Regions from separate parts of the Devosia sp. GW821-FHT12F11 genome, predicted to be linked through region 1. Evidence: predicted binding sites of a transcription regulator. Region 1 holds the regulator's gene; each other region holds the start of a gene.
What was found. Region 1 encodes PhoB, which activates phosphate uptake and scavenging genes when phosphate is short. Its sites were predicted from a motif close to TGTCATNNANCTGTCAT; they were not measured.

Region 1 (3,257 bases):
CGCGAAGTGTCGCCGGTCGAGGTGATGGAGGCAACGATCGCGCGGATCGAAGCGCGCAACCCCAGCCTCAATGCGCTGATCTATCTCGGTTTCGACGATGCGCGTCGCGAGGCGAAGGCGGCCGAGGCAGCGGTGATGAGCGGAGCGGTCCTGCCGCCGCTACATGGCGTGCCGTCAGCGATCAAGGACCTGTTCGATTTCAAGCCGGGCTGGCCGACAACCTTCGGCGGGGTGCGGGCACTCAGGGACAACATCGCGCAGTTCTACTGCCCGTTCGCCGAGCGGATCGAAAAAGGCGGCGCCATCCTCGTGGGCAAGACCAACGCGCCGGTGATGGGGTTGCGCGGAGTGACCGACAACTACCTGTTCGGGCCGACCAGCAACCCGTTCGACACGACACGCAACCCGGGCGGTTCCTCCGGTGGCAGCGCAGCGATCGTCGCCGATGGCCTGGTGTCGATTGCCGAGGGCACCGATGCCGGCGGCTCGATCCGCATCCCCGCGGCGTGGTGCGGGGTCTATGGCTACAAGCCGGCCTTCGGGCGCGTGCCGGTGGTGATGCGGCCCAATGCGTTTGCCGGCGACCTGCCCTATGTGTTCGAGGGACCGATCACCCGCACGGTCGAAGATGCGGCGCTGGCGATGAGCGTGCTCGGCGGCTACGATCCGCGCGACCCGCTGAGCCTAGACGAAACGGTTGACTACCTCGGCGCCCTGAAGAAGTCGATCAAGGGGTTCCGGATCGGCTACAGCCCTAATCTCGACGTGTTCCCGGTCGATCCGCGGGTGGCGGAGACGGTGAAGCGGGCCGTCGCCGCGTTCGGCGAAGCCGGCGCAGAGGTCGAGGAAATCAAGCTCGGCATCCGCTATTCGCAGCGCGAGCTGAGCGACCTCTGGCTACGGCTGATGATGCCGCTCAACCTGGGAACGCTGGAGGCGGTGAAAGCCGGTGGGCTCGACCTGCTCGGGCAGCATCGCGGGGATTTCCCACCGGAGTACCTGCACTGGATCGAAAGCTACGGGCAGACGATGACGGCGGCGGACCTCCGCCGCGACCAGGCGATGCGGTCGGAGATTTACGACGCGTTCCAGGCTGCCTTCGCCACCTATGACCTGGTGATCACCCCGACGGTCGCCGCGCTACCAGTCAAGAACGAGGTCGGCGGCAACACGCACGGGCCGCGCGAGGTCAACGGCGAGGCCGTCGACCAGGGGATCGGCTGGTGCCTCACCTACCCGCTCAACTTCACCGGGCATCCGGCCGCGTCGATCCCGGCCGGGCTGGTGGATGGGCTGCCCGTCGGCATGCAGATCATCGGGCGACGCTACGCCGATGCCGATGTACTGGCGGCCAGCGCGACGTTCGAACAGCTGCGGCCGTGGGCGGACAGTTATCGGATCTGTGCGGAGCGGGTGATTTAGGGGACTCGGTTCCACCCACCGGCGTCATTCCCGCGCAGGCGGGAACCCAGTGCGGACTATCGGCCCTCGCTGGCGTTGAGACATCCCACTGGGTCCCCGCCTTCGCGGGGATGACGCCGGTGGGTTTGGCGCTCAACTCACCGCCGCAAAGCGCTCGTCAAAGGCGTAGCCGGCGCCGCGGACGGTGCGGATCGGGTCGGCGTCGCGGTGGCGGTTGATGGCCTTGCGCAGGCGCCCGACATGCACATCGACGGTGCGCTCGTCGACATAGACATCGTTGCCCCAGACGCCGTCGAGCAGCTGCTCGCGGGAGTAGACGCGGCCGGGGTGGCGCATCAGGTATTCGAGCAGGCGGTACTCGGTGGGGCCGAGGTGCACTTCGCGGCCGCCGCGACGGACGCGGTGGCTGGTGCGATCGAGCTCGAGGTCACCGGCTTTCAGCACCGCAGTGACGAGCTGCGGGCTCGAACGGCGGAGCAGCGCGTTGATGCGGGCGAGGAGCTCGGGGATCGAGAACGGCTTCACCACATAATCGTCGGCGCCGGTGGCGAGGCCGCGGACGCGCTCCTCTTCTTCGCCGCGCGCGGTGATCATGATGATCGGGGTGCGCGCGGTTTCCTCGCGAGAGCGCCAGCGCCGGCAGAGTTCGATGCCAGAAAGGCCAGGCAGCATCCAGTCGAGCAGGATCAGATCCGGGACGCCGTCGCGGATGCGCTCCACCGCCTCGTCGCCCGAGGCGGCGGTGGCGACCCGGAAGCCTTCGGCTTCCAGGTTGTAGCGCAGCAGGACGGCCAGATCGGCTTCGTCCTCGACGATCAGGATGGTAGCGGACATCGGATCACCCCTAGAGTGCTTTCAGGACAGCTACGGACCTGAGAGCTCTGGAAATCAAAGGCTTAGACCTTCGCCGTCGCAATGAGACGGCGAAGGGATTCAGCGCGGCTGGCGCTGCTGTTCGTCGGCGCCGAGGTGGCGGCCGGTTTCGAGATAGTAGGCGGCTTCGGCGATGTTGGTGGCGTGGTCGCCGACGCGCTCGAGGCTCTTGGTGCAGAACAACAGGTGCGTGCACTGCGTGATGTTGCGCGGATCTTCCATCATATAGGTGAGCAGTTCGCGGAACAGCGAGTTGTACATCGCATCGACCTCGTCATCGCGGCTGCAGACCTCGACCGCCGCGGCGGAGTCGCGATTGAGGTAGGCATCGATGGCGCTCTTCAGCTGCCGCGCCACCAGTTCCTTCATGTGCTTGACGCCATTGTAGAACTTGGGCGCGAGACCGAGCGACTCGATCTGCATGGCGCGCTTGGCCAGCTGCTTGGCCATATCGCCCGTGCGCTCGAGATCGTTGGCGACCTGGATCGAGGTCACCACCATGCGCAGGTCCGCGGCCATCGGCTGGCGACGCGCGATGATCGACACCGCAGCGTCGTTGATGCGCTGCTGCATGTCGTCGATCTTCTTGTCGAACAGGCGCACGTCCTGGGCCTGCTTGTGATCGAGCTTGAGCAAGGCGACGGCCGACTCGGTGATGGCCTGTTCGACCATGCCACCCATCTCGGAAATGGCCTTGTTGAGGTTGGTGAGTTCGTCCTCGTAAGAGGAAACGATGTGCTCGTTGAGCGATGCCATTCTCGAATTCCTCTCGGATCAGCCGATACGGCCGGTGATGTAGTCCTGCGTCTGCTTGTTCTTGGGATTGGTGAAGATGTCCTCGGTCTTGCCTTCCTCGATGAGCTTACCGAGGTGGAAGAACGCGGTCTTCTGGCTGACGCGGGCGGCCTGCTGCATGGAGTGGGTGACGATGACGATGGTGAAGTTCTCACGTAGCTCGTCGA
Region 2 (3,257 bases), on a different contig from region 1:
CTGACCACGCTCGCGACGTTTGTCGCGCGGTCGAACTACAAAAGTCTGCAACTTTTGCTGACCACGCTCCACGTTTCACCCTTAGGCAAGAGCCCCGCCGAGTGCAAGCGGGCAGCCCTCGTCCTTTGTGGTCAGGCGGCGGTCGGCGGCCGGTCCAGCGTACAGGCCAGCGCATCGAGAGCGCTGCGATCGGCCAGCTCGATCGAGCCTTCCGGCAGCCCGAGGATGCGATCGATGACCGTGCCCAGATACTCCATCTTGTCGAGCAGGCGCTGCGACAGCCGCTCGAAATGCAGCCGGTCGCGGGTCTGGTAGAGCTCGACGATCAACTCCCGGTTCGAGGTCATCAGGTGCATGATGGTCTCGGCGGCGCCTTGCGGATCCGGTGTATCGAAGGTCTGCTCGGCAACGCCCTCGACGATGATGCGCGTCAGGATCGGCTGCACCACTTCGGTAACGGCGCGCTGGGTGCGCTCGAACAGCTGCAGGTTCTCGGCCCGGAACATCGGCTCGAACGTGGCGCGCAGTTCTGCCGCGGTCTCGGTCTTGTGGCGGCGCATGGTGCCGAGAAAGCCGGCGAGCTTTGAAAACGCATCGAGCGTCGGGTCGGAGAGTTCCGCTTCGGTCAGCGCAGCGGTCTGGCGCGCATAGCGGCAGGCGAGGGCCTCGACCAGGTCCTCCTTCGATTCGAAGTGGTGGTAGAACGCCCCCTTCGACACGCCGACGGCGGCGATGATCTGGCTGACCGAGGTCGAGTCGTAGCCGTTGCGGGCGAATAGTCGCTGCGCGGCGTCGAGGATTTCATCGCGCCGTGCAGGGGCGCTCTTCACAATTCGAGGAAACGGCATTCCGCCCTCCCAAGGACAGTTGCACGCGTCAAAATCAAGGACCGACCAGCGGTCGGTCACGCTGTGTAGCATGCTCGGCGAGGAAAGTGGAGAGCGGCGCGCCGACGCAGGTCGCAAGTCTTGAGTGGTGTGCTTTCCAACCGGGACAGTCTGCGGCCTCCCGCAGCGCTCGCTCAGGCGATGATGTCGGGAAGCAGGATGTTCTCGAGCTGCACGATCCGATCCTTCAGCGTCAGCTTACGCTTCTTCATACGCTGAATCAGCATCTGATCGGAGTAGCCGGAGGATGACAGGGTGTGGATGGCGGCGTCGAGGTCGGCATGTTCCTGGCGTTTTGCAGCCAGTTCCAGACCCAGCGCGGCTTCTTGTTCCTTGGTAAGCGGCAGCATCGCAGCGGTTGACGAGGTCCCTCAGCGAGGCGAAATGCCCGTGCCGAAAGGGTTAGCCGATCGGTCGGCGATTTGCACCTGATTTTGCACCGGCGGGGAGGTGTTGCAGTCTTGCACATCGACAGGGCGTGAAATTTTTGTGACGATCAGTGCGTCGAAAAGCTGGAGAGGAGTTGTCATGACGACTGAAGGCCACGTCGAATCGCTCGAGCGGCGTCACCGGGAATTGGACCGGAAGATCGAGGATGAAATGAGCCACCCCAGCCACGATGATTTGTACGTCGCGGCACTTAAGCGGAAGAAACTGGAGATCAAGGACGAGCTGGCGCGAATGCTCAGCGAGGCCTGAGGAAACAAACAGAATCCCATGCAGTTGAGGGCCACGGCAAGCGCCGCGGCCTTTTTTGTTGGGCGGCGTCACCTGCCACCCTCAAACTCGATGTCTAGCGGAAATCGTTGATCTCGAACCAGTAGCCGTTGGGGTCCTGGACGAACACGGCCCGCATGCCGTCGGGCCGGGTGTTCACCGCGCCCGGGTTGCCCTGCATATCCGAAAATGGCGTGCCCAGCGCCCGCAGATGCGTGAGCACGGCCTCGAAATCCGGAGCGGAAAGCGCGAAGTGCGTGCGCTTTTCCACATGGGTGCGGCTTATGTCGCCGGCCTGGATATGGAAGCGCTGGCTGTTGCCGAACTCGAACCAGCGGATATGGGTGCCGCCCATCGGGTCGGGCACTTCGCGGATCTGCAGCACCTCGGTGAGGAACTTCGCCGTCTCGTCGAGGTCGCGCACCAGCAGCGCAATATGGTCGAGGCGATAGTCGATGCTCATCTTTATTGCTCTTGTTGCGCCTCAGGCGACAGCGGCAGGGAAGAACACCCCAGCCGCGCCATCGTAAATCAGTTTCAGCGACAGCAAAAACACCAGCCAATACGTAAGCTGGTAGAAGCGTATCACCGAGATGCGCCGCACCAGCCAGACGCCGATCATCACCCCGACCACGGCCAGCGGTGCGAGGATCGCGGCGTGGGTGAGGTTGGCGACGTTGAGCTGGCCGAGGAAGAAATACGGCACCAGCTTGGCGGTATTGACGATAGCGAAGAAGAACGCCGTGGTGCCCGAATAGATCACCGGCGTCAGCCGCTGCGGCAGCACGTAGATCTGGAACGGCGGGCCGCCGGTGTGACTGATGAAGCTGGTAAAGCCGGCAAAGCCGCCCCAGAACGCGCCCCAGGGCTTCGACGGCGGCAGCCCCTCGAGCTTCTTCCTGATCGGCAGCAGGGCATCGAGGATGAACAGCAGCGTGATGATGCCGATGAACAGCAGCACCATGGCGTCGCTGACAAAGCTCCACAATGCCCAGCCGACCAGCGTGCCCACCATGGCGCCGGGCAGCATGATCTTGAGGATGCGCCAGTCGGCATCCTTGCGGTAGGTCCAGATGGCGATGGCGTCCATCACCAGCAGTAGCGGCAGCAGCATGCCCGCGGCATCACGCGCCGGCATCACGAGCGACATCATGGGGACGGCGACCATGCCGAGGCTGCCCACCAGCCCGGATTTGCTCAAGGCGACGATGAAGACCGCGAGGATTGCGACGGTCCAGAAATAGAGATCGGGCATGGGGAAGGGGGCGACCGGTGGGAAGAAAGACTGGCCGCTACTCGGATGCCCGCGGCGCCTTGTTGTCAATATCGCCTTGGGCAGAATGCCCCGGTTCTGGCTGCTGTTCGCGGTCGGCCTTCATCACTGCGTCGAGCATTTCGGTGGAGCGACGGACGAAGCCGATATAGGCGGTCTGGTCGTGGCGGACGGCGTAGCTCTCGTGCAGCATGCGCCTATCGTGCTGTTCGAACGCCTCGGCGACGCGGTGGGCCTCCGCCTTGTCACGGCCGAGCGCGAGCAGCGCTTCTTCGCCCAGCTTGATCGCGGCGCGGAAGGTTTCACGCTCGATCACCTGCACCCCGAGCGCCATCAAGTCATGGGCATGCGAGCGGTCGACGGCGCGGGCCGCGATGATG
Region 3 (3,257 bases), on a different contig from region 1:
ACAGACCGCGCAGTCGGCGACCCTCTCCCGTTTACGGGGGAGGGGGGACCAGCCGACAGGCTGGTGGGAGGGGGGTGCCGCAAACACCGGCCTCCGCCAAGTCCGCCCACCAACAGTGCGTGTGGCTCCCCCCTCCCCCGCCAGCGGGAGAGGGCCGCCGACTGCGCCTCCCCGCCCCCTTTTCCCCATCACGCCAAGTCGCGCCGATTTGACTCGCGCGGGACAACCCGCCTGCCTACAAACGTCGCCATGCTTTCTCGTTCGATCCTTTGCGGCGTCTCCCTTTCGCTTGCCCTGATCTCCACAGCCCTCGCCGGGGAGATCAAGCTTGCGCCCAAGGCCGTGCTCGAGCTGTTCACTTCGCAGGGCTGCAAGTCCTGTCCGAAGGCCGATGCCATGCTCGATGAAATGGGCAGACGCCCCGACGTCGTCGCGCTGGCCTACCATGTCGACTACTGGGACTATATCGGCTGGGAAGACACTTTCGGCACCAAGGAGAACTCCGACCGGCAGCGCGATTACGCCGAAAGCTGGGGCTCCTCACGCATCTTCACGCCGCAGCTGGTGGTCAACGGCAAGGGCGGCCTCGTCGGCTCCAAGCGTGACGCGGTGAACGGGGCGCTTGGCGGCGCCAGCCTGCCGCTCGATGTCCAGCTCAGCGAGGCCTCGGACGATATGCTGCAGGTTTCGGTGCCCGCCAAGGCAGGTCAGCCTGATGCGATGATCTGGCTCGTCACCTTCCTCGATCGCGCCGATGTCACCATTGAGCGCGGCGAAAACGAGGGCAAGCAGGTCGCCTACACGCAGATCGTCACCGGTCGCCAGGTGCTGGGAATGTGGAAAGCCGATGCCGGCGCCGAACTCACCCTGCCGCTCTCCGAGGTGCTGACCGGTCGCTCCAACGGCGCCGTCATCCTCATTCAGCAGGATCACGACGGGCTGCCCGGCCCGATCGTCGGCGCCGCCAGCTTCACCCGCTAAAGCGCGCCGGCGTCCTCCCCGCGCAGGCGCTATGTTGCGATCCTGCCAACCCACCGGCTGTCATCCCTGCGAAAGCAGGGACCCATCCATCCAGTTGCGCTGCGGCGAGTTGGGTCCCTGCTTTCGCAGGGATGACACCGAGTTTGGGGCGCTGCCCGGTGGCCAGTCGCCGACAGGGCGGAATCTGAGCCAGTCAGGGCAGCGGCACTCGCCGCCATAACAAAACTCCCGCCAGCTTGCGCAGGCGGGAGGAGAATGACTGTGCATGTAAGAGGCGGCCGGCAAACGAGCATCGTGGTTTGGGGGCTCGGTCAGCCCGCTTGCCGGCCACTGGAGGCAATGGAGATAAGGTGCCGAGTCAATCTGGCGTCAACGGGGAGGGATTGTGACCGAAATAGGGATTTTGCATTAACCCCTGCGGCGAATGCCTGGTCGCCCCGGTCCACTTGTTCCAATGCATCCGACCGGCTTGCCAAGCGTTGCGAATGACGCGATCATGACAGCAAGGTGACGAGGCCGATCAATGGTGGACGAACCCGAGCAGTCTGGATCAGGGCTTCTCATCGATTTCGCGGCAGCCGCGAGCCCTGGTCCCGCCGATCTTCAGCCGGCCAATCATAACCGCTTCGTGCCCGCGGTCACCTTCGACCGCAAGGAACTCCAGACCATACTCAATCTCTATGGCCGCAAGGTCGTCGACGGCGAGTGGCGCGACTATGCGCTCGACTTCCTTCGCGACCGCGCCCTGTTCTCGATCTACAAGCGCGCCTCCGAGCGGCCGCTCTACGTGGTCGAGAAGAACCCCAGGCTGCGCCTGAAGCAGGGCCAGTACATGGTGCTGAGCCAGGATGGCCGCATCCTGAAGCGCGGCCACGACCTCACGACCGTGCTCCGCGTCCTGGAACTCGCACTGGTCAAATGATCACCGTCCGCCCGGCCAAGCCGGCGGATGCCGCAGCGATGAGCGCCGTGCTGACCGCCTCGATCCGCGATCTCTGCAGCGCCGACCACCGCGACGATGCCGAAATCCTCGCCGGGTGGCTGCGCAACAAGACGCCCGAGATGGTGCTGAAAATGCTCGAACGCCCCGGCGCCCGGTTCCTCGTCGCCGAGCGCGACGGCGAGATCGCCGCCGTCGGCTGCCTGAACGGTCCCGCCGAGATCGGCCTCAACTACGTCGCCCCGGCCCACCGCTTCCATGGCGTCAGCAAAGCCCTGCTCGCCGCGCTCGAGGAGCGCATCCGCCAGTCCGGCGCCAGCGTTGCAAGGCTCACCAGTACCGGCACCGCCCACCGCTTCTATCTCGCCAATGGCTGGGAAGATGCCGGCCCCGCCGAAGCCGACCGCGGCATGCTGTGCTACCCGATGGAGAAGCGGCTGTAGAGGCGGCCAAGTGAGAAACCAACGACGACGAGGACCGAACAGGCGCCGGCTCGGCGGCAGGCCTCAATGCGTCTCAGAGGTCGATGACGGCTCGCGTGATGGCCTCTGCGACGATGAGATCCGCCGTTTCGTCGGGCGTCAGATCGCCCGAGTCCAACCACCATCCGTCACCGCCGATCTCCCTACGCATGTTGGCGGCGGTATGGGAGAAGTCGTAGCTCACCCGCTGACGCTCCGGGCGGGTCGCGTTGCGGTATTGAGCGACTTCGAGCGGCGGCGCGAGAACCACGAGCATAAGTGGGCGCACCGTCAGTCGTTTGACCAGGAACTCCAACTCCTCACGCACCTCGAGGACCGTGTCGATAACCGGCGTGAAGCCCGCCTCCGCGAAATTGTTCGCCACCGAGCATGCGTTGATCATGCGCAGTTGCAACTGCCTCTTGCCTTCGGGGCCGGGGTTCCAGTTACCGCGCTCATCGAGATTGTTGACCCGGCCATTGACCATGAGTTGCGCCATGACGTCTCCGTCAATGCGGGCCGACCGCTCCAGTCGTTCGGCCACGAGCTGCGACACGGTGGTCTTTCCGGCACCAGGTGTCCCGGTGATGATGAGGCATCCATTCATAAAGATATTCCTGCAGCCCCCAGACCGAGGCCTCACAGCGCCTTTTGCAGGTGCACGATATCCAGCCAGCGGTCGAACTTATACCCCACCGCCTCGTAGCGCCCGACATGGCGGAAGCCGGCTTTCTCGTGCAGCCGCACCGAGTTGGCGCGTTCCGCCGTGATCACCGCGATCATCTGCTTGAACCCGGCGGCGCGGCTCTGCGCCATCAGCTCGTCCAGCAGCCGCCCGCCGATCCCCTGCCCGACCGCATCCTGCCGCAAATAGA
Region 4 (3,257 bases), on a different contig from region 1:
TCTGGGGTACCGCCGTTTCCATTCATTGGGTGTTGGATCAGTCGCCGATCACGGACTTACGGGCGGCCACGATGGTGTCGTAGAAGGCCGGCTCGACTTCGACATAGGCGGTGTTTTCGCCACCGGTGAAGCCCTGGAAGCAGGCGAGGTCCTTGGTCGGCAGCTCGAGGAAGAACGCCTGGACCTTGGCCTTCAGATCTTCCGGCAGCTTGTTGGAGACCATCAGCGGGCCATTCGGGATCTGCGGCGAACGCCACAGCTCGACGATATCGTCGGTGTCGAGAATGCCCTTCTCGACCATGGTGTGCAGGTTACCCGTGGTGTAGCCCTCGGCCCAGTCGCCGACGCCCGAACCGAAGGTGGTGCCGGCATCCCAGGTGCCGTCGAGCACGCCGAGAACCAGGTTCTCATGGCCGCCGCCGAAGCCGGTCTCGCCGAAGAACTCAGCCACCGGAACGCCGATATCGGCCGGCAGCGAGACGTTCGGCACGAGGTAGCCCGAGGTCGAATCCGGGTCGGCGAAGCCGAGCTTCTTGCCCTTGAGATCGGCGAGCTTGGTGAAGCCCTTGTCCTTGCGGGCGACCAGCAGCGAGTAGTAGCCGGTCGAGCCGTCGGCGCCGGCGGTGGTCAGGATCGGATCGACGGCCGCCGGGTCCTGCAGCACGATGGCGGCGTAGGACGAAGCGCCCATCTGGGCGATGTCGATGGTGCCGCCGAGCAGGCCCTGGATCACGCCGTTATAGTCGGGCGACGGGAAGATCTGCACTTCCGGCACGCCGGTCGCCGCCTTCAGGCCTTCGGCGACGCATTCGGTCTTGCGGACCTGGTCGGCTTCGTTCTCGGAACCGTCGAGGCCGATACGGAGGACCGAGACATCCTGCGCGAACGCAGTGCTGGTCATGGTGAGGGCGAGAGTCGCCATCAGGACGTTACGGATCGCGGACATGGAAGTCTCCTTTGGTGACGCGATTGGCTTTCCGCCACCTGTCGCGCCGCGCGAGCAGGCGGCTGACCGGCAGGAGCGGAAACTCGGAAATCTCAGTTCGGCAGGCCGGCCGAAGCGAGCGGGGCCTCGAGAGCGCCCGCCGGCAGCTCGGCGTGCTTCTTCTTTTTCCTCTTGGGGACGATGGCCTCGAGGCTGGTCGAGGTCATTTCCTCCGAAAAGGCTTCTTCGAGGCCGTCGGCGCCGTAGAGCTCACGCGCCACCTCGGTGGTCAGCTGCTCAGGCGTGCCGTCGAACACCACGCGGCCGGCCGACATGCCGATGATCCGCTCGCAATAGGCGCGCGCCGTATCGAGGGTGTGGAGGTTCGTGATGACGGTGATCCCCTGCTCCTCATTGATCGCCTGCAGCGAGTCCATGACGATCTTGGCGTTGCGCGGATCGAGCGAGGCGATCGGTTCGTCGGCGAGGATCACCTTGGGCTCCTGCATCAGCGCCCGGGCGATGGCGACGCGCTGCTGCTGGCCACCCGACAACGTCTGTGCCCACTGGCTGGCGGTCTGCGCGATATCGAGCCGCTCCAGCGCCTTGAGCGCCAGCAACTGCTCTTCCTCGGAGAAGATCTGCAGAAGGCTCATGATGGTGTTGCGGCGGTTGAGCCGGCCGAGCATCACGTTGGTGATGACGTCGAGGCGCGGCACCAGGTTGAACTGCTGGAAGATCATGGCGCAGTCGCGCTGCCAATCGCGCAATGACTGCCCGCGCAGCGACGAAACTTCGAGGCCACCGAACTCGACGCTGCCTTCGCTGACATCGATCAGCCGGTTGATCATCCTGAGCAGGGTGGACTTGCCGGCCCCGGAACGGCCGATGACGCCGACCATCTGACCGGCGGGGATTTCGAGGTTGACGTTGTCGACCGCCACCTTGGCGCCGAAGCGACGTGTAACCTTGGAAATCTTCAGCATGCGCACAAACCCCGTCCAAGCGACGGGGCCAACTCGTAAGGCGGCTACACGAAGCGTGCGTGAAGGTTGGGTGACGTCTTGATGACAGTGGAAAAGCGCCGGTCGCAGGAGGCCAACCCGCTCTGCGATCACGCCTTTCCATCGCCCGGTCATTCCCGCGAAAGTGGGAACTTCCGTTTGCGGAGCTTCCCGTCACGCACCAGAACAGAGATTCCGGCTTTCGCGGGAATGACACCGTGCGTGGGGTGCGAACAGTTTACTCGTACTTTTCGAGGAAGGCCTCGATCTCGAGCGCGCGGAAATCCGGCAGCGCCCGGTGGAGCTTCTCGTGGCTCCAGTCCCACCAGCCGAGCGCCAGCAGCCGATCGGCGATCGGGCCCGGGAAGCGCTGACGGAGCGGCTTGGCGGGCACACCCACGGCAATGGCGAAATCGGCGACGTCCTTGGTCACCACCGCGTTGGAGCCGATGATGGCCCCATGCCCGACCCTGACGCCGGGCATGATCACCGCGCCGTGGCCGATCCAGGTGTCGTGGCCGATCTCGATGCCGTTCTCGGCCCGCCATTCGAAGAACGCCGCGTCGTCCGCCTCGCCCTCGAAATACCAGCTCGAGCGGTAGGTGAAGTGATGCAGCGAGGCGCGCTGCATCGGGTGCTTGCTGGCATAAATGCGCACATTGGCCGCGATGTTGGCGAACTTGCCGATCTGGGCATAGGCCACCTGGGTGCCGTCGACCAGGTAGGAATAATCCCCCAGGGTCGAGCGGTTGACGTGGCAGTTGGCGCCGACCTCGGTGTATCTGCCAAGCGTCGAGTCGTGCACCTCGGCCGTCGGGTGCACCACCGGGGTTTCCGAGAGTTTCATGCGGCTTTCCTCACGGCAAACAGGGTGACGTCGACGATGCGGTCGGCAACCTGGGCGCGGACCTCCTCGTCATGGAAGATGCCGAGCAGCGCCACGCCCGCCTGCTTCTTTTCGGCAATCATCTCCACCACCACGGCGCGGTTAGTGGCATCGAGCGACGCCGTCGGCTCGTCCAGAAGCAGCACCGGATGCGGGGTGATGAAACCGCGGGCGATGTTCACCCGCTGCTGCTCGCCGCCCGAGAAGGTCGCCGGCGGCAGCGACCACAGTCGCTCCGGCAGGTTGAGCCGGGCCAGCAGGTCGCGCGCCCTCGCAGTGGCCTCATCCCGGGAGACGCCGCGGCTGACCAGCGGTTCCGCCACCACATCGACCGTGGTGACGCGCGGCACGGTGCGGAGGAACTGGCTGACATAGCCGATAGTGTCACGCCTGAGGTCGAGCACGGTCCGCGGGCTGGCGGTTGCGAGGTCCACCGCCTGGC

Region 2: AC1ROK_RS18995 (YdcH family protein) is a predicted target of PhoB. The motif match lies at 1,366-1,382, and genes of this name have one in related genera.
Region 3: AC1ROK_RS01380 (DUF2794 domain-containing protein) is a predicted target of PhoB. The motif match lies at 1,467-1,483, and genes of this name have one in related genera.
Region 4: phnC (phosphonate ABC transporter ATP-binding protein) is a predicted target of PhoB. The motif match lies at 1,982-1,998, and genes of this name have one in related genera.

The regions. Positions count from the first base shown of each region.
Region 1 is NZ_JBXAPX010000002.1:431,028-434,284, forward strand. It holds gene AC1ROK_RS07690 (amidase) at 1-1,422, shown strand, start outside; gene phoB (phosphate regulon transcriptional regulator PhoB) at 1,555-2,256, opposite strand; gene phoU (phosphate signaling complex protein PhoU) at 2,356-3,051, opposite strand; gene pstB (phosphate ABC transporter ATP-binding protein PstB) at 3,070-3,257, opposite strand, start outside.
Region 2 is NZ_JBXAPX010000006.1:288,868-292,124, forward strand. It holds gene AC1ROK_RS18985 (TetR/AcrR family transcriptional regulator) at 132-848, opposite strand; gene AC1ROK_RS18990 (YdcH family protein) at 1,022-1,237, opposite strand; gene AC1ROK_RS18995 (YdcH family protein) at 1,416-1,586, shown strand; gene AC1ROK_RS19000 (VOC family protein) at 1,681-2,067, opposite strand; gene AC1ROK_RS19005 (sulfite exporter TauE/SafE family protein) at 2,089-2,859, opposite strand; gene AC1ROK_RS19010 (monovalent cation:proton antiporter-2 (CPA2) family protein) at 2,897-3,257, opposite strand, start outside.
Region 3 is NZ_JBXAPX010000001.1:273,580-276,836, forward strand. It holds gene AC1ROK_RS01375 (DUF1223 domain-containing protein) at 250-981, shown strand; gene AC1ROK_RS01380 (DUF2794 domain-containing protein) at 1,505-1,903, shown strand; gene AC1ROK_RS01385 (GNAT family N-acetyltransferase) at 1,900-2,364, shown strand; gene AC1ROK_RS01390 (AAA family ATPase) at 2,438-2,989, opposite strand; gene AC1ROK_RS01395 (GNAT family N-acetyltransferase) at 3,022-3,257, opposite strand, start outside.
Region 4 is NZ_JBXAPX010000007.1:177,257-180,513, forward strand. It holds gene phnD (phosphonate ABC transporter substrate-binding protein) at 38-946, opposite strand; gene phnC (phosphonate ABC transporter ATP-binding protein) at 1,039-1,911, opposite strand; gene AC1ROK_RS20590 (LbetaH domain-containing protein) at 2,168-2,776, opposite strand; gene phnL (phosphonate C-P lyase system protein PhnL) at 2,773-3,257, opposite strand, start outside.